4 regions of the Rhizobium sp. CNPSo 3670 genome follow, and region 2 is predicted to be linked to each of the others. Evidence: riboswitches for the same ligand, from Rfam matches in the RefSeq annotation. Region 2 holds a riboswitch; each other region holds the start of a gene.

Region 1 (4,552 bases), on a different contig from region 2:
CAACGCCGGCGCAGAAGACGCCGAGCAGCAGCGCCGGGACATAATCGGCCGGCACGACCGAGCCGAAGCTGCCGATATCGATGGTGAAATCGCCCTCGGCAAGCAGCCTTGCGATGAGGGTCGAAACGAGGGCAGAGACCACAACCGGGGTTAACGATACGATGGTGTAGGTGCCGATGATCAGCTCGAAGGCGTAGAAGCCGCCCGTCAGCGGCGCGTTGAAGGCGGCGGCAATGGCGCCGGCCGCGCCGCAACCGACGAGGATGCGCAGGTCCGAGCGGCGCAGCTGCAGCTTCAGGCCGAATTTGGAGGCAATGCCGGCGGCGAGCTGGGTATAGCCGGCCTCCAGGCCGACGGAGGCGCCGAAGCCGTTGGAGATCAGGTTCTGTACGGCAACGATGATGCTATCGGTGAGGGAGAGGCGGCCGCCATGCAGAGCATTCGCCTCGATCGGGTCGACCATGGGTTTCTTGCGCCGTTTGGCGAGCACCAGGAGCAGCAGGCCGAGCAGGGCGCCGCCTATGACGGGGGCGGTGAGCAGCAGCATCTTGTCCTGGATTACCGACGCGCTCAGCCGTTCGCTGTCGGCGATGCCGAAAACAAGCTGGTGCAGTTCGCTGGAGACATAGCTCATGCCGGTCACGGCAAGGCCCGAGGCGATGCCGACGACGGCGCCGGCCAGGGACAGGCCGACTTCGCTGCGGCGCGTCAGGGCGCGCAGTCGCCCCGGATCGAAGAAAACACGCAGCGCGCTCAGGCGGCGCCGATCCAATTTCATAAGCATGGCTAGACAACTAGGCGAGGAGAGGCCGGGTCAAGGGCGGGGGTGCAGTCGCCTTGCAACGCAATTGCGGCGAAAAGCCGACGGTCACATCAAATATTCATGACGTAAGCCGCTGATAAAAGACGATATTTCCGGTGGGGTCAGTGGTGTTGGCCGGCCTTTCGCGCAGTCCAGCGGGAAGGCGGTGGCGAAGGTCGGTTGACTTCACCCGCCGGCTTGCCTAACCATCTGAGGAATAACGGATGGTTCCGGATCGGCATTTCGCCTTCCGGATGAAAAGGGAATGTGACGGGGCGGACCCACATCGGGCGCCTTCATCACAGCCGACCCCGCGACTGTAGAGCGGTCAGGGTCTTCCATCCGGCATCGGACCTCTTCCGGCCTAACCGCAATAGTGCAGGCGGGCGGGATGGGCGACATGCCGGAAAAGCCACTGGAAATGCATGGTGATCAACCGGGGTCGGACGCCTCTAACTCTACGAATCGTCCACCTTTTCACCGAGGCAGCCGGGAAGGCGAGGCAGATCCGCTGGCACGATCAGGGGCGACCGGGCTTCCGGTTCGCCCCCGATCGCCGCCGATAACCACGAGCCAGGAGACCTGCCTTCCGTGCCGGGCGAACAGCCCAAACCTGGGCAAGAGACCCGCTGCCAGCACGGAGGTTGTTTTGGCTGAAAGAACGAAGCTAGCGCCGCCTCTGGTGGTGCGTATGAGAGGTGCCGGTTCGTCGCCTTCAGGTTATGTCTGCGTATTACGCGCCTTCCTTTCCTCCCTCATTCCTGTGCTTGTCACAGGAATCCGGCCACGGCCCGTCCGCGCCGTGATTAATTATGCGCAGGCAACGAATGAGCCTTCCGTGCCCAAGGACTTGGGCACGCTGGATTCCTGTGACAAGCACAGGAATGAGGGAAGTGAATGGGGTGGCGCGGCTTTCCCAAGCAAAGTTTTGGCTACCGTGGCTCATAAAGTTAAAACTAGAACAAGCTGCAGCGGCACGCCTCCTCAGAGGAATATTCGGGCATGACCACCACGCTCATCCTCGGCGGGGCACGCTCCGGCAAATCCCGTTTCGCCGAAAATCTCGTTATGGCAAGCGGCCTCGAGCGCCACTATCTCGCCACCGGCCGTGCCTGGGACGAGGAGATGCAGAAGCGTATTGCCCAGCACAGGACCGATCGCGGCCCTTCCTGGATGACGCATGAGGAGCCGCTCGATCTTTTCGGCGTGCTTGCCGCCATCGATGGCGAGGGACGCATTGTGCTTGTCGATTGCCTGACGCTCTGGGTGACCAACCTGATGATGGCGGAGCGCGAGATGGCTGTGGAATTTGCCGCGCTCGCCGATTTCCTCCCCGGCGCCAAGGCGCAACTCGTCTTCGTTTCCAACGAGGTTGGTCTCGGCATCGTGCCTGACAATCGCATGGCGCGCGATTTTCGCGATCATGCCGGACGGCTGCACCAAACAATCGCGGCGAAGGCCGACGAGGTCTATTTCATCGCGGCCGGTCTGCCGCTGAAAATGAAGGGTTGAAGTTCCATGAACCAGCAGAAAATCCCCGCAACCGTCATCACCGGCTTCCTCGGCGCCGGCAAGACGACGATGATCCGCAACCTGCTCACCAATTCCGGCGGCAAAAAGATTGCGCTTATCATCAACGAGTTCGGCGATCTCGGTGTCGATGGCGAGGTCCTGAAGGGCTGCGGCGCGGAGAATTGCAGCGAGGACGACATTATCGAGCTCACCAATGGCTGCATCTGCTGCACCGTCGCCGACGATTTCATTCCAACGATGACGAAGCTGCTGGAGCGCGAACAGCGGCCCGACCATATCGTCATCGAAACCTCCGGCCTCGCCCTGCCGCAGCCGCTGGTCGCCGCCTTCAACTGGCCTGATATCCGCACCCAGGTGACCGTCGACGGCGTCATTACGGTCGTCGACAGTGCGGCCGTTGCCGCCGGCCGTTTCGCCGACGACCATGATGCAGTCGAGGCGGCGCGCAGCGAGGACGACTCGCTCGATCATGAGAGCCCGATCGAGGAGCTGTTCGAAGACCAGCTCACATGCGCCGATCTCATCGTGCTCAACAAGACCGACCTGATCGATGGCGATGGCCTTGACCGCGTGAAGAGCGAAGTCGCCTCCCGCATTGCCCGCAAGCCGGTCATGATCGAAGCCAGGAATGGCGAGGTGCCGGCAGGCGTGCTGCTCGGCCTCGGCATCGGCACGGAAGACGATATCGCCAACCGCAAGTCCCATCACGAGCTGGAGCACGAGGAGGGGGCGCCACACGACCACGACGAATTCGAAAGCTTCGTTGTCGAACTCGGCGCTGTTTCCGATCCGACGGGCTTTGTCGAGAAGCTGAAGGGCATCATCGCCGAGCATGATGTGCTGCGCCTCAAAGGCTTCATCGACGTCTCGGGCAAGCCCATGCGCCTGCAACTGCAGGCCGTCGGCAGCCGCATCGACCAGTATTTCGACCGCGCCTGGGCAGCGGACGAGGCGCGCCGCACGCGCCTCGTCGTCATCGGCTTGCATGAAATGAACGAGGACGCGGTACGCAAGACGATCGAAGCGCTCGTTCAGGGATAATCGATGCATCTGCTTCTTGCCCAGCAGGGAACGATCAGCGACGGCGAGGAGGCGATCGACCTCGGCCAGTCGCCCGGCGATATACTGTTTCTTTCGGCTGCCGACACCGAACTCGCCGCGATTGCTGCCGCCTATCACGAGTGTGAAGGGATGCCGCATTCGCTGAGGCTCGCGAATCTGATGAGCCTCAAGCATCCAATGTCGGTCGATACCTATGTCGAGCGAACGGCCCGGCACGCCAAGTTGATCGTCGTGCGTGCGCTCGGCGGCGCCAGCTATTTCCATTATGCGCTGGAGGCGCTGCACGCCGTTGCTGCCCGGAATGGCGTGAAAATTGCGGTATTGCCTGGCGATGCCAAGCCGGATGCCGGGCTGGTTCCTTTCTCCAATGTTGACCTCGACGATCTCAACGGGCTGTGGGCCTACCTGATCGAAGGCGGCGACACCAATGCGCGGGATTTTCTCGCCTATGCTTCGGCGATGCTGTCAGGGGCGGAGAAGCCGGCGCCGGCAGTGCCGCTGATGAAGGCGGGCATCTGGTGGCCGGGGCGAGGGGCGATCGGGGTCGAGGAGTGGCGGCGGGTCGTCGGTTCGCATGTCGCGCCAACGTCGTCCGTCAAGCGTGGGACACCAAGCTCGACAGAAGAGATGGAATTCGAACCCACGTCCCCCATCGTCGCCATCAGCTTCTACCGTGCCCTGGTCCAGAGCGGCGAGACGGGGCCGGTCGAGGCGCTGATCGAGGCCCTGGCCGCGCTTGGCCTGCGGCCGCTGCCGGTCTTTGCCTACAGCCTAAAGGATCCCGTTTCGACAGGCGTTCTCGAGAGCGTGTTTTCGGCGTTGAAACCGGATGTCGTCATCAACACAACGGGCTTTGCAGTCTCCGCACCGGGCGCGGACCGGCAACCGACGGTGCTGGAGGCGGATGGCGCCGTCGTGCTGCAGGCAATCCTGTCGGCTTCGTCGAGGGAGGCCTGGGTGGCTTCGTCGCAGGGTCTGTCGGCGCGCGACCTCGGCATGAATGTGGCGCTGCCTGAAGTCGATGGGCGAATATTGGCCCGGGCGGTTTCCTTTAAGACGGCGGCGCGTTACGACGCGGCTGTCGAGGCGAACATCGTCGCCAGCGTGCCAGATGCCGGCCGGGTGCGCTACACGGCGGAACTGGCCGCCAACTGG
Region 2 (4,552 bases):
GGCACCTTGCTCCAGCTCGGCTTGACGATATTGGCGGTATTGAATGCCTCGCCGCTGAACTGGCAGGTAATAAAGGCAAGCCCGCGACCCGCCATCTCGGCGTCGATGGCCGAGATGATTTCGCCCGCCGCGGTTGCCTCCCGCGGCATCTCACGCATCGCCAGCAGCACGGCTTTCGTCGCCGCGAGATAGGCATGGGCGCATTCGTTGAACGGGCTCTCCTCGTCCGTCACGCTGCCGGGCATCCGACCCCAGACGCAATAGGAATACTGGATTTCGGCGTAGTTCAGGACACGCCGGAACGATTCGTTCGTATCGGCAGCCCGTGACGCCAGCATGCTGATGCTGCTGCGATACTCCGAAATGATCGCCATCTCGCCGTGGGAAATTGCCGGAATATCGAGCCCGGTATCGGAGCCGCCAGAGCTGCTCCCATGGCCGAAAGCATTTCCGATAAACATTGGCAACAGGCTCGCGATGAGACCGAGAAAGGCAAACCTTCCGATATGCCGCATCACCGGAACGCCGGCCGCAGTCCACTCTTGGCGGCAAGACCCCTTTCTGCCAGCGCTCCGAAAACCAGACCGAGCGTTGCCCAAAGGATTGCATGCATGCCGAGCGAGGTGGTGCGGAACCGCCAGAGTACCATCGCCGAGAAATTCTCGGGCACCTCGTTGATCGGCGGCAACAGATAAAGCACGAAGCCGATGAAGACGAGATAGGCGATGCCGGCGATGATCGCGCCGTTCCAGAGACCGAAGCGCTCGCCAAGGCGGCGCGACAGCGCGATCGCGGCAACCAGCGAGGCGAGCGAAACGACAATCATCAGGAAGAACAGCTCGGTCCTGACGCCGATCGTTTCGGGATTGCCGACCGCCGGGGGGGTGGCCGGATATTTGATTCCGGGAACAAGCACCACTGCCACGAAGGCGGCAATGGCGATGACGGCCGAGGTGCCGCGCGCCGAGAGGCTGCTGAAGCGGCCATGTACGAAGGCGAAGGCGAGCGAAAAGAGCCCGCCGACGGCGATACTGTAGGCCATGACGCCGGTGAAAAGGCCGAGACCAGCCTGCGTGGCCCGGCTGACGATTTCAGGTTCGGCAGCTTCGCCCGCCGCCTCAGCGCTCGCCTCCTCGAAGGCGATTGCCGCATCAACCAGCGGCTCGCCGAAGATATGGGCGAAAGCGAAAACGAGGATGCCAGCAATCAGGCCCGCGAGCATGCCGCGAAGCAGAAGCTTTCCAACCATGTCAGTATTCCCCCTAAGCATGTCGCGCAAAAGTGTGCAGCGGTTTTGCGACAACGACATGTGTAAACAAAGACCTAAAGCGCGAGAAGCGAATCTGAAAGATCGCGATGCGCTTTAGTGGCAGGGAAAGCCGAGCAGATGGCGGCCGTCATGCACGAATTCGTGCACATACATGCCGTTGAACAGCGCCATCGCGCCTTCCTCGGTGCCGACGAAATAAAGAACGATGAGCATCAGCAGGCCGCCGAAAACCGCCCAGGGCAGGATTTCCCCTACAGGGATTGGCGCCGGTGCCGCAACGGGCGCGAAAGTGGTGTCAGACATGTATCCCTCCGGAATGACGCGTTCAGTCGAAAGAGTGTTGTGCGGCAGGGTCTGACTTCCAGCGTAAAGAACTTCGACACGCTGGTCACAGTGGCGCGACCGCGCCGGATTTCCACCGGCTTCCAAACCCGCAACAGCACGGTTATATCTGGACGCCGAAGAGACTGTCAACGAAACTTCGAGACGCCGTCGAAGGGTCGTCCCCACCATATTGCGATGATCGGAACAACCGTGAATACCCGCCTCACCTGGATCTGTCACGGCGCCACGGCGGCAAGCCGCAAGGCCCTGTTCCCGCTGGATGAGCCGCTGGAAGACAAGGCCGCTGAAGAAGCCGGCCGGATGACCGCCCTGCCTCGGGCCGACCGGATCGTCACTAGCCCGGCTTTGCGTGCCCGCCAGACCGCTACAGCCCTCGGTCTCGACGCTCAAATAGAACAGCGGCTTGCCGACTGCGACAATGGCCGCTGGGCCGGCAGGCCGATTGCGGCAATCGGCACCGAAGAGCCGGAGAACCTCATGGCTTGGATGAGCGATCCGGAAGCCGCCCCACATGGCGGCGACAGTTTTCTCGGTCTGCGGACGCGCGTCGCCGGCTGGATGGATGAACAATCCACGCTCGGCGGTCATGTGATAGCCGTCACCCACGCATCGATTATAAGAACAGCGATTGCGCATGTGCTTCAGGCTCCCCTCCCCTCCTTCTGGCTCGTCGACGTCGAGCCGCTGGTGGTCGTTCGGATGACCAGCAATGGACAGCGCTGGTCGCTGCGCCTCTAGAGAATTAGACATCCCTCATACTATCCAGCCTTACGCAAGCAAATCGCGTCATCTCTATTGAACCGGGTCTGACCGGGACTACTTCCTTGTCCCAAGGAGACGGAAGCTATGGCATATGATTGGAGTGGGGAGCGTACGCGGCGCCTGCGCTTGATGAGGGTCGTGACGTTCACCTTAGTTATGGTCGGTCTGGTCGTCAGCGTTCCGCTGCTGATCGTCACCGCCTGAAGAGCGAGACAGGGCGAGCGATGCGACAGCACGCTCGCCCTCGTTCTTTCGTGAGGCTCCCCTCGTCTTGAATCCGGACAATCTCTAGTCTTCGAAGCAGCACCAGCGAAACGCCGTAGCGCAGCCGACGTCCCGACAGCACCGCAACGGACGGGCTGCCACCTCCAACAATTCGCCTTATGGTTTCAACGAACATTTCAGATTTTCCTGATAGTCCGGCAGAGGGTGGAGATGGAGAATGCGATAATGCCTGCGTTTTTCCGAAGCAGGGCCGGAAGGCAATGCGTGTCGGTTGTGGTTTTCGGAGTAACCCTCTGGATCCTCGGCACGGTGCTGCACTTCGACGACCGCCTCGTCTCCTTCATGACCGGTTTCGGCGAGTACGGGGCGGATAAGCTCGTGCTGGCTCTCGGCATCGCTGGCGCGATGAGCTTCATCTATTCGGTGCTGCGCATCGCCGACCTGCGCAAGGAAATGGAGCTGCGCGCCACCGAACAGGCAAAGGCCGATTGGACGGCAACCCACGACCATCTGACCAAGCTGCCGAACCGCTACGCCTTCGAGCGCAAAATCCTCTCACGGCCGGTCGGAAGCGACGAGGGCGAGATCGAGGAATGGGACGACAACGTCACGATCTTCTCCGTCGACCTCGACGGCTTCAAAAAAGTCAACGATCTCGTCGGCCACAAGGGCGGCGACGTGTTGCTGGTCGAAGTTGCCAGACGCATCTGCGCGCTTGGCAACGCGGATTGCGTTTACCGCTTCGGCGGTGACGAATTCATCATCGTCGCCTTTTCCCTGACGGCAGAGCGCGAGGAGCGTTTCGCCAAGTTGCTGATCCAGGCAGTCACCCGGCCGATCCATATCGATGGCTTTGCCGTCGAAGTCGGCGCCAGCGTCGGCTACGATCGCTGGCTTGAGGGCAGCGAGCCGCTGGAAGACGCCGCCCACCGTGCGGATCTCGCCATGTATGAGGCCAAATCACGCGGCCCCAACCATTATCTCGTCTTCGAAGCTTCGATGCAGGACAAGGTAACGGAACGTGCCTCTCTGGAAAGCAGGCTGCGCGCGGCAATCGCCGACAAGGCGATCATGCCTTTCTATCAACCTTTGATTGATTTGAAAACCGGCCAGCTTTGCGGTTTCGAAGCCCTCGCGCGCTGGGTCGGCGAGGATGGTATCAATATTCCGCCGCCTGTTTTCATCGACATTGCCGAGGAAACCGGGATGATCACCGCCCTGTTCGAGGATCTCCTTGCGCAGGCCTGCGGCGATGCGCTCACTTGGCCAGCGCATGTCACGTTGTCCTTCAATGTGTCGCCGGTGCAGATGGAAGACAGGCTGCTGGCCTCCCGCATCCTCAAGGTCCTTTCAGCAAGTCGGCTGCCGCCGCAACGCTTGGAGATTGAGATCACCGAAAACGCGCTGATCCAGGATCCCGCTATCGCCGCCATCATTCTCGAAGAGCTGCATGCGGCCGGCATCCAGATCGCTCTCGACGATTTCGGCACGGGCTATTCGAGCCTTGCCCAGCTCGCCCGCTACCGCTTCGACAAGATCAAGATCGACAAGAGCTTCATCGCCACCTATCGCGATGACGAACGGCAGGAAAAAATCGTCCGCGCCATGCTTGGCCTCAGCAGAAGCCTGAACATCAAGACGACTGCAGAAGGTGTCGAGGAGCATGGCCAGCTTGCCTTCCTGCTGCAGCTCGGCTGCGACATCGGCCAAGGCTATCTTTTCGGTAAGGCGATGCCCGCCGCCGAGGCGAGCATCTTCATCCGCGATCGCAACGCCAATCTGGCGTCAACCGCCTGACCCTCGCGTAATTCGACAAAACTGCCCCAAGGCTGCCACGCACCGTCAACATGTGGCGCTCGGGCGGCCATGCCTTTCCGGCGGGAGTTTCGGCGCTAAGTTCGGTCATCGTGACGGCTGTGCGGAGTCTCTGAAGACATGTCATCCACTGAC
Region 3 (4,552 bases), on a different contig from region 2:
ATTTGTCGAAATAGTCACCTGAAGCGTATTTCGAATTCTCGAACCCCTTGAAGCTTACACCACGCTCGACCGCCAGACGATTGGAGGCACGCAGCGCGTGGTAGGTCACCGCATAGAAATAGATATTGGTGAAATCGACGCCTTCCTCAGAGCCATAGAAGATGCGTTCGCGGGCGAGGTATCCGTGCAGGTTCATCTGCCCGAGGCCGATCGCATGGCTCTCGTCATTGCCTTTCTCGATCGAAGGAACTGAGGAGATATGGCTCATATCGGACACCGCTGTCAGCGCCCGGATCGAGGTCTCGATCGTCTTGCCGAAGTCGGTCGAATCCATCGCCGCAGCAATGTTCAGGGAGCCGAGATTGCAGGAAATATCCTTGCCGAGATGCTTGTAGGAAAGGTCGTCATAATAGTCGCTCGCCTCGCTCACCTGCAGGATCTCCGAGCATAGGTTGCTCATGGAGATGCGCCCGGCAATCGGGTTCGAGCGGTTCACCGTGTCCTCGAACATGATGTAGGGGTAGCCGCTTTCGAACTGGATTTCGGCGATCACCTGGAAGAATTCGCGCGCCTTGATCTTCTTCTTCGAGATGCGGGCGTCCGCCACCATTTCCCGGTACTTCTCCGTCACCGAAATCTCGGTGAAAGGCACGCCGTAGACCCGTTCCACGTCGTAGGGCGAGAACAGGTACATGTCCTCATTGTTCTTGGCGAGTTCGAAGGTGATGTCGGGCACGACAACGCCGAGCGACAGCGTCTTGATGCGGATTTTCTCATCGGCGTTTTCACGCTTGGTGTCGAGAAAGCGCATGATATCGGGATGATGGGCGTTCAGATAAACCGCACCCGCCCCCTGCCGCGCACCGAGCTGATTGGCATAGGAGAAGCTGTCTTCCAGGAGCTTCATGACGGGGATGATGCCGGAGGACTGGTTTTCGATCTGCTTGATCGGCGCGCCCGCCTCGCGGATATTGGTCAGCGACAGGGCCACGCCGCCGCCGCGTTTCGACAACTGCAGCGCCGAATTGATCGACCGGCCGATCGATTCCATGTTGTCCTCGACGCGCAGCAGGAAACAGGAAACGAGTTCGCCGCGCTGCTTCTTGCCGGCATTGAGGAAGGTGGGCGTTGCCGGCTGGAAGCGGCCGGAAATGATCTCGTCGACTATGTCGCGAGCAAGGGCCTCATCGCCGCGCGCCAAAGCCAGCGCCACCATGCAGATGCGGTCTTCGTAGCGCTCGAGATATCGCTTTCCGTCGAAGGTCTTCAGCGTATAGCTGGTGTAATATTTGAAAGCCCCGAGGAAGGTAGGAAACCGGAATTTCCTGGCATAGGCCTGATCGAACAGGTCGCGGACGAAATTGAAGGAATACTGGTCGAGAACCTCCTGCTCGTAATAGCCCTCCGTGACGAGGTAATCGAGCTTTTCCCGAAGATTGTGAAAGAACACGGTGTTCTGGTTCACATGCTGCAGGAAATATTGCCTGGCCGCCATGCGATCCTTGTCGAGCTGGATCTTTCCCTCGTCGTCGTAGAGGTTCAGCATCGCGTTCAGTGCATGATAGTCGAGTGTTTCGGCCGCTTTCAGCGGTTTTGCGCCCGCGTCCCGCGTCAGATGTGTTCCCGTGTCCAAAATCGTCCCATCCCGTCTTTGACATTGGCGATATCCTCGGCAGTTCCCAGGAGCTCGAACCTGTAGAGGTACGGCACCTGGCACTTCTTCGAGATGACATCGCCGGCGAGGCCATAGGTCTCGCCGAAATTGCTGTTGCCCGCAGCAATCACGCCGCGGATGTTGGAGCGGTTTTCCGCCTCGTTGAGGAAGCGGATCACCTGCTCGGGCACGGCCCCTTTACCGCCGTTTCCGCAATAGGTAGGCGAGATCAGCACATAGGGTTCGCGAATGTGGATGGCCTCAGCGCCGAGGGGGATGCGCGCCGCGCGCAATCCCAGCTTCTCGACGAAACGATGGGTGTTCCCGGATCGGCTGGAATAATAGACGATCAGCCCCACCGCTTTTCTCCGGTCAGGAGAGCGCGCTGATCATGTCGGGGCGGAAGCCCGCCCAATGCTGCTCGCCGGCAACGACGACCGGAACCTGCATGTAGCCCATGCCACGCACGCGATCGAGCGCTTCGGCATCCTCGGAAATATCGACGATCTCATAATCCACGCCAAGGCGATCGAGGGCGCGGTAAGTGGCCGTGCATTGGACACAGGCCGGCTTGCTGTAAACGGTAACGCTCATCATGTTCCTCGTGAAGTCAATGAATTCAGGACGCAGGACTGGGATCGGGCGCCATGCGGCGTCCGGGGAAATGCTTGATAGTGATCTGGCAAGGTTGGCGCTTTAAACGCCTGACTTGGTCCCTCGCAGGATGTGCGCGGGCGCCGGCCTTGATGCTCTCGACATGACTTCAAACCCCGAAGTGCTCATGCGGTCGTTCGGGGCAGCGCAACAGCCGCGGATCATTCCGCTGCATGCACGCGACCTTCCGGACACCCCGCCCGTGGACGTTTCATTCAAGGCAGGTCTCCTGGCTCACGGGTCGAAGCACCTGCCCAGCCTTCCCGAGGTATCATGCCCCAGTGACCCGAAATCGGACAGTTGCTCTCCGCTCACAGTTGCGGGGGCAGCTCCGGCCTTGCCCCACCCTCATGGCGAGACGCACCGTATTCCCGTCTTAGCCCACGATCCTCACGAATCGAAGGAACCTTGAACACTAGATATAGTACGCGAATCGAAATTCACGTCAACGGATGGTTTGTGCGTTGCGTTACGGCAGGTTTGAAATTACTGCGTTCCTGTGAAAAACATGGATAATGAAGGCTTAAACAAAACGAACTGTGGAGAAGGCCTGAACGACGAGAGCCGGCCTGTAGCCGGCTCTGCGGTTTTCGATTCCGGATCGGCCCTAATCGGCGCTCCGAAGAGGAAAGGATTTATTCCTCTACGCGGAGCAGCCTGAGCGCGTTGATCGTAACCAGCACGGTGGCTCCGGTATCGGCGAGAATCGCCGGCCAGAGCCCGGTGATCCCGATGATCGTGGTCACCAGGAAGACAGCCTTCAGCCCGAGTGCAATGGTGATATTCTCGAGGATATTGCGCATCGTCCGCTGCGAAAGCGCGATCATTCGCGCCACGTCGCCAACGCGCCCGTGCAGCACGGCGGCATCGGCCGTCTCCAGCGCCACATCGGTGCCGCCGCCCATGGCGATACCGATGTCGGCGGCGGCGAGCGCCGGCGCGTCGTTGATGCCGTCGCCGACCTTGGCGACTATGAAGCCCTTGCGCTTCAATTCGCCGACGACCCGCTGCTTGTCCTCGGGCATCATCTCGCCCCGCCAGTCGATGCCGAGCATGTCTGCGACGGCTGCCGCCGTCCGCTTGTTGTCGCCGGTCAGCATCATCGCCTTGACCCCGGCCGATTTGAGCGCCGAGAGCCCGGCCGCGGCGTCCTCGCGCGGCTCGTCGCGCATGGCGATCAGGCCGGCCGCAGCGCCATTGACGAGCAGCACCGACACGCTCTTGCCCTCATCATTGAGCCCTGCAATACGCGCCTCCTGTTCCGCGTCAAGTGCCGCCCGCTCGCGGGCGGCGGGCGGCGACAAGAGATCAACTGCCTCGCCGCCGATTTTGCCGGTGACACCCTTGCCCGGCAGCGCTTCCAGCTCGAAGGCGGGTGGCACGGGCACGCTGTCCGCCTTGGCGCGGTGGAGAATCGCCTGTGCCAGGGGATGGCTGGAGCCCTGCTCGAGCACCGCCGCGCGCGACAGGAGCTGCGCCTCACCCAATCCAAAGGAAAGGATGTCGGTCACCCGAGGCTTGCCTTCCGTCAGCGTGCCCGTCTTGTCGAAGGCGACCATCGTCACCTTGCCGAGCGTCTCCAGGACCGCACCGCCCTTCATCAGCAGCCCGCGCCTCGCGCCCGCCGACAGCGAAGCCGCGATCGCCGCCGGCGTCGAGATGACGAGGGCGCAAGGGCAGCCGATCAGCAGGATGGCAAGACCCTTGTAGATCCACTCACTCCACGCGCCGCCGAAGAACAGCGGCGGAACGACCGCGACCAGCGCGGCAACGACGACCACACCCGGCGTGTAGTAGCGCGAAAACCGCTCGATGAAGCGCTCCGTCGGCGCCTTCGATTCCTGCGCTTCTTCCACCAGCTTGACGACGCGGGCGATGGTATTGTCGGCAGCAGCCGCCGTGACGCGAACCCTCAGCACCGCATCGCCATTGACCGTACCGGCATAGACCACGGCGTCGACGCCCTTGCGCACCGGCGTGCTCTCGCCCGTCACCGGAGCCTCGTCGATCGCGCTCTCGCCTGATACGATGACGCCGTCGGCAGAGATGCGATCGCCGGGGCGAACCATGATAACCGTGCCGACGGCAAGGCTTTCAGCCGGCACCTCTCGCTTCTGCCCATTGTCTTCGAGCAGCGCAGTCTTCGGCACCAGGGCCGTCAGCGATTGTATGCTTTCACGCGCCTTGCCCGCCGCCACGCCTTCGAGCAACTCGCCGACGAGAAACAGGAATACGACCGTTGCC
Region 4 (4,552 bases), on a different contig from region 2:
AGCCGTGAGGAAAGCCGTCGCGAGCGCATCCTCCGCGGACGCGATATCACCCAAACGCCCGCCAAGGTAAGCGACGAGTCGTCCATAGCTCTCGCGCGCCACCCGCTCTGCTACACCTCGGGCAACGCTGGAACCAGAAACCGTCATCCCGCATATTCCGACGCATCCCTGATGCGACGAACCTCAACCGTTCCCCAGGTCGCGGCAGGACAGCGTGCCGCCCATTTGTTGGCCTCGTCCATATCGGCGACGTCGATGATAAAGTACCCACCGAACTGTTCGCGAACATCGGCATAAGGGCCGTCCAAAACGCTGACCTCGTTTCCTTGAGCACGAACGAGACTGGCCTCAGAGGAACTGACGAGCGCATTGCTGGAGACAAATGCTGCCGCCTTCTCCAGCGCTTGTTGATAGGCATGCATCTGCTCCATGAAGCGCCCCATGTCCTCAGGCGCTATGGACTTCCCGGCAGTTTCGTCCGCATGCAGCATCAGCATGTAGCGCATCGCTTTATCCTCAGTGAAACCAACTCCCCGCGGGAACGAGCGCCAAGAATAACAATTCGTATGAAGAAGGGAACTGCTGTTGACGGCTGCTGTGTCCGCCTCCGGGTGCAATGCTGTTCTACTTACCTAACGGAAGATTACCCACATCTTCTGGCTAAAATCTCGAAAATGCGCTAGGAATTCATCCAAGCTTATTAAGAGAAACACGTTAAGAGACAAGGTACGGCGGATGGACGCCACCTTTGACCGATCGACATTTTCTCATTCCCGGACGACGCCGTGAAACGCCGAAATCTGTCTCTTGCTCTTATGCTTGCGCTGGCATCACCGGCCGCCGCACAGACCAGCGCTATTTGCAACGACTTGCGCGGTCGCCTTGCCGACCTGCCACGATCGATCGGTAGCAATAACGGGCCGGAAGCGCGCCAATATGCAAATGCCATGGCCGAGCAGAACCTCGAGCTGCGCAAGGTCCGCAACGATCTGCGCAATAACGGATGCACTTCCGGCAGCATGGTCGTGATTGGCAGTGACAACGCCGATTTTTGCGCCGAACTCTCTGACGCCGAAGCCCGGATGATCGACAATATCCGTTATCTCCAGGAGCGCCGCGACGAACTGCGCAACCAGGGCGACGGCACTGACGACGCGCGCCGAGAATTGACGGCGGCACTCGAACGCAACGGCTGCAACAGCGACAATTTCTATGCCCCGACCGAGCGTAGCGCAGACGACCCCGCCCCGAGTGTCGAGGAACAGGCGATGCGCACCGATACCTTCATTCCGCTCGGCGGCGGTGAAGAGACCGATCTGCGTTACGGCCTGCCGAGGGCCGAAATGTTTTCACCGATCAGCACCATCTGCGTGCGCAGCTGCGACGGTGGCTTCTTCCCGATCAGCTCAAATACCACTTCGGTGGATTTCGGCCGCGATGCCCAGACCTGCGCCAAGATGTGCCCCGGCATTGAAACCGAGCTCTTCTATCGCGACGTGACCAGCACCGACTCCTCGAACATGATCTCGGTCGCAACGGGCGCGCCCTATAGCGCCATGAAGAACGCTTTTGTCTACAAGAACCGCGCGCCTGGCGAGAAAAATTCCTGCGCCTGCAATCTCACCGCCTATTACGAGGAGATGCGCGGCAAGCAGGCCCTGAGCGAACCGCCGGAGCAGGGCTCGATAACGACGGTCCGCACTAAACCGCCGACGAAAGATACTGCGGCAGCATCAGCCCCGCCGCAGCCATCCGTTGCCGAACGTCCCTACGACCCCACGCAGAACAAGGTTCGTCAGGTCGGCCCGCAATTCCTTGCCGGCGACCAGGGCTCGATCGACCTTGCCAATCCGGCGACGCCGGGGCCGCAACCACAGCAGCAGTAATTGCTACGGGTCGTTGCGTCCCCATCCGTCGTGGAAAACGAGTTCCTCGAGCGGCAGCCGCTGCCGCCAACCTTTGACCGAAAGTTCCGGTTCGTCATAAAGACGGTCGACAAAGCCGGCGCAGAGCCAGGCGACCACCTCGATATGCTCCGGTATGCCAAGAATTGTTTTCAGGTCGCCTTCGCGAAAGATGCTGACCCAGCCGATGCCGACCCCTTCGGCGCGGGCGGCAAGCCAGAGATTCTGGATAGCGCAAACGGTCGAATAGGAATCCATCCGCGGATTGTGCGTCCGCCCCAGCACGACGCTGCCGCCGCGGGTGGGATCGCATGTCACGCATATGCCGAGCGGCGCCTCGACGATGCCTTCCAGCTTCAGGGAGCGATAGGTCTGCCGGCGTTCGCCCTCGAACATCAGTGCCGCCTCCTCATTCGCATTCGCAAAGGCATCCCTTACGCGTGCTCGCACGGCTTCGCTTTTCACCAGGACGAAATTCCACGGCTGCATGAAGCCGACCGAGGGCGCATGATGGGCGGCAGTCAAGAGCCGTGCCACGACATCGTCGGGCAAGGGATCGGGCAGGAACTGGCTGCGCACGTCACGCCGCGTCATGATCGCGTGATACACGGCTTCGCGCTCGGCCGGCGAAAAACCGGACACCGCCGAAAGGGCATCCGCATCAAAGGGTCGCATCGTCAAATCCCCAACAACGCAACCGCCCGCCGTCCGCGCGGGTTGGGTCTATCGCGCCAGGCCGGTCTTCTGACTTGGCTTCATCCATCTGCCGCAGCCTTCCCGGCAAAGCCAGTGGCGTGATGAAGCGGCAGACGTCGGCCTTACAGCGTTGGGCACGTTCCGGCCTTGCACCGGATTCCCGATTCTCCCGCCTCGAGGGCGGGCACCTGACGGCGCATCTATTTCAGGAAATCGGAACGGAGGCAAGCGTCGGCACGTCAGCCTCAAAGAGGCGAACCCGTGATTTCGCCTCGCAGATTTTGCGTGACAATGAGCGGCCGCGACGCTACATACGCGCAATGTCGACGACTTCAGCCTACGCCTCCTCGCGATTTTATTCGTACCGCTGCTTCCAGCGGATGCGGGTCTGTGCGTAACTGAATTCAACGCGACGACAACCCGAACAGCCGCTAGTCTACCTGGCGGCTTTTCTGTTCCGCACGGTATGACCAAACAGGAGCCATGCCTTGCCCGACACCATCAATGATCTGCGTATTCTCGAGATCACCCCGCTGACCAGACCCGCCGATATCATCGCGGAAATTCCCCGAACCGCTTCAGTCAGCGAGACGGTGACCAGCAACCGCAATGCCATCCACCAGATTCTCAAGGGTGAAGACGACCGCCTGATCGTCGTCATCGGCCCCTGCTCCATCCACGATCCGGTTGCTGCACGCGAATATGCCGCGCGGCTGGCCGAGCAGCGACAGCGCTTCTCCAGTGATCTGGAAATCGTCATGCGCGTCTATTTCGAAAAGCCCCGCACCACAGTCGGCTGGAAGGGCTTGATGAACGACCCGCATCTCGATGGCAGCTACCGTATCGAGGAAGGGCTGAGAATTGCCAGGCGCCTGCTGCTCGACGTCAACGCGATGGGCCTTCCGGCGGGTGTCGAATTCCTCGAGACGATCACACCGCAATACATTGCCGATCTCGTCAGCTGGGGTGCGATCGGCGCCCGCACGACCGAGAGCCAGATCCATCGCCAGCTCGCCTCCGGCCTCTCCTGCCCGATCGGCTTCAAGAACGGCACCGACGGAGGCGCTCGCGTCGCGATCGACGCGATCCTGGCCGCTTCGCAGCCGCACCACTTCCCGGCCGTCACCAAGGACGGACAGGCGGCAATCGCTTCGACGAAGGGGAATGAAGACTGCCACATCATTCTGCGCGGCGGCAAGCGGCCGAATTATGAGGCGGCCGATGTCGGAGCCGTCACAGCGGAATGCCTGAAACTCGGGGTCACCCCGCGCATGCTCATCGACGCCAGCCATGCCAACAGCAGCAAAGATCCGATGAACCAGCCACGGGTTGTCAAGGACGTCGCGGGACAGATCTCCGCGGGCAATCACCACATCAAGGGCATGATGATCGAAAGCAGCCTCGTTGCCGGCCGCCAGGATCTCGTTCCCGGCAAGCCGCTGGTCTACGGCCAGTCCATCACCGATGGCTGCATTGACTGGGAGATGTCGGTGAGTGTGCTGGAAGATCTGGCGGACGCCGCTCGCAGGCGGCGCCGAGCGGCAGCGGCTTAGGCCGCCGGAAAATACCTGACATAGGCAAACTCGTCACCATCAGGTGACCAGCAGGGCACGTTGATCGTGCCCTGCCCGCCGAAAAGCTCGAACAGCGTCTTCAGGTTGCCGCCGTCCATATCCATCAGCCGCAGCCGCACGTCGAGATCGCGCGGATGGTCGAAGACGGAAGGATCGTAGGACAGGATCAGCACCTTGTCGTTTTTGGGCGACGGATGGGCGAACCAGTTCCCCTGATTGTCCGACGTCACCTGTTCGAGGCCTGTGCCATCCGGATGGATGCGCCAGATCTGCATCAACCCGGTGCGACTGGAATTGAAATAGATCCATTGGCCGTCGGCGGAATAATCCGGCCCGTCGTTGCGGCCTTCGCCATGCGTCAGCCGCGTCTCGACGCCG

The links. Region 2 has a riboswitch for cobalamin ahead of AC13QO_RS23915 (CbtB domain-containing protein). Riboswitches for the same ligand answer to the same signal wherever they lie in the genome.
Region 1: linked by a shared signal. The riboswitch ahead of cobU (bifunctional adenosylcobinamide kinase/adenosylcobinamide-phosphate guanylyltransferase) and the one ahead of AC13QO_RS23915 (CbtB domain-containing protein) in region 2 are both predicted to bind cobalamin.
Region 3: linked by a shared signal. The riboswitch ahead of nrdH (glutaredoxin-like protein NrdH) and the one ahead of AC13QO_RS23915 (CbtB domain-containing protein) in region 2 are both predicted to bind cobalamin.
Region 4: linked by a shared signal. The riboswitch ahead of bluB (5,6-dimethylbenzimidazole synthase) and the one ahead of AC13QO_RS23915 (CbtB domain-containing protein) in region 2 are both predicted to bind cobalamin.

The regions. Positions count from the first base shown of each region.
Region 1 covers NZ_JBXSOL010000016.1:74,592-79,143, forward strand. Annotated here, with positions in the region: gene AC13QO_RS18190 (chloride channel protein) at 1-784, opposite strand, end outside; cobalamin riboswitch at 1,011-1,406, shown strand; gene cobU (bifunctional adenosylcobinamide kinase/adenosylcobinamide-phosphate guanylyltransferase) at 1,805-2,314, shown strand; gene cobW (cobalamin biosynthesis protein CobW) at 2,321-3,376, shown strand; gene cobN (cobaltochelatase subunit CobN) at 3,380-4,552, shown strand, end outside.
Region 2 covers NZ_JBXSOL010000028.1:21,915-26,466, forward strand. Annotated here, with positions in the region: gene AC13QO_RS23905 (hypothetical protein) at 1-461, opposite strand, end outside; gene AC13QO_RS23910 (CbtA family protein) at 515-1,249, opposite strand; gene AC13QO_RS23915 (CbtB domain-containing protein) at 1,364-1,573, opposite strand; adenosylcobalamin (AdoCbl) riboswitch at 1,576-1,726, opposite strand; gene AC13QO_RS23920 (histidine phosphatase family protein) at 1,805-2,353, shown strand; gene AC13QO_RS23925 (putative bifunctional diguanylate cyclase/phosphodiesterase) at 2,828-4,399, shown strand; gene AC13QO_RS23930 (acetate/propionate family kinase) at 4,538-4,552, shown strand, end outside.
Region 3 covers NZ_JBXSOL010000048.1:6,500-11,051, forward strand. Annotated here, with positions in the region: gene nrdE (class 1b ribonucleoside-diphosphate reductase subunit alpha) at 1-1,633, opposite strand, end outside; gene nrdI (class Ib ribonucleoside-diphosphate reductase assembly flavoprotein NrdI) at 1,612-2,013, opposite strand; gene nrdH (glutaredoxin-like protein NrdH) at 2,027-2,248, opposite strand; cobalamin riboswitch at 2,511-2,734, opposite strand; gene AC13QO_RS27660 (heavy metal translocating P-type ATPase) at 2,944-4,552, opposite strand, start outside.
Region 4 covers NZ_JBXSOL010000004.1:224,407-228,958, forward strand. Annotated here, with positions in the region: gene AC13QO_RS05815 (RNA polymerase sigma factor) at 1-147, opposite strand, end outside; gene AC13QO_RS05820 (YciI family protein) at 144-506, opposite strand; gene AC13QO_RS05825 (DUF2865 domain-containing protein) at 786-1,886, shown strand; gene bluB (5,6-dimethylbenzimidazole synthase) at 1,890-2,579, opposite strand; cobalamin riboswitch at 2,622-2,807, opposite strand; gene AC13QO_RS05835 (3-deoxy-7-phosphoheptulonate synthase) at 3,089-4,153, shown strand; gene AC13QO_RS05840 (TolB family protein) at 4,150-4,552, opposite strand, start outside.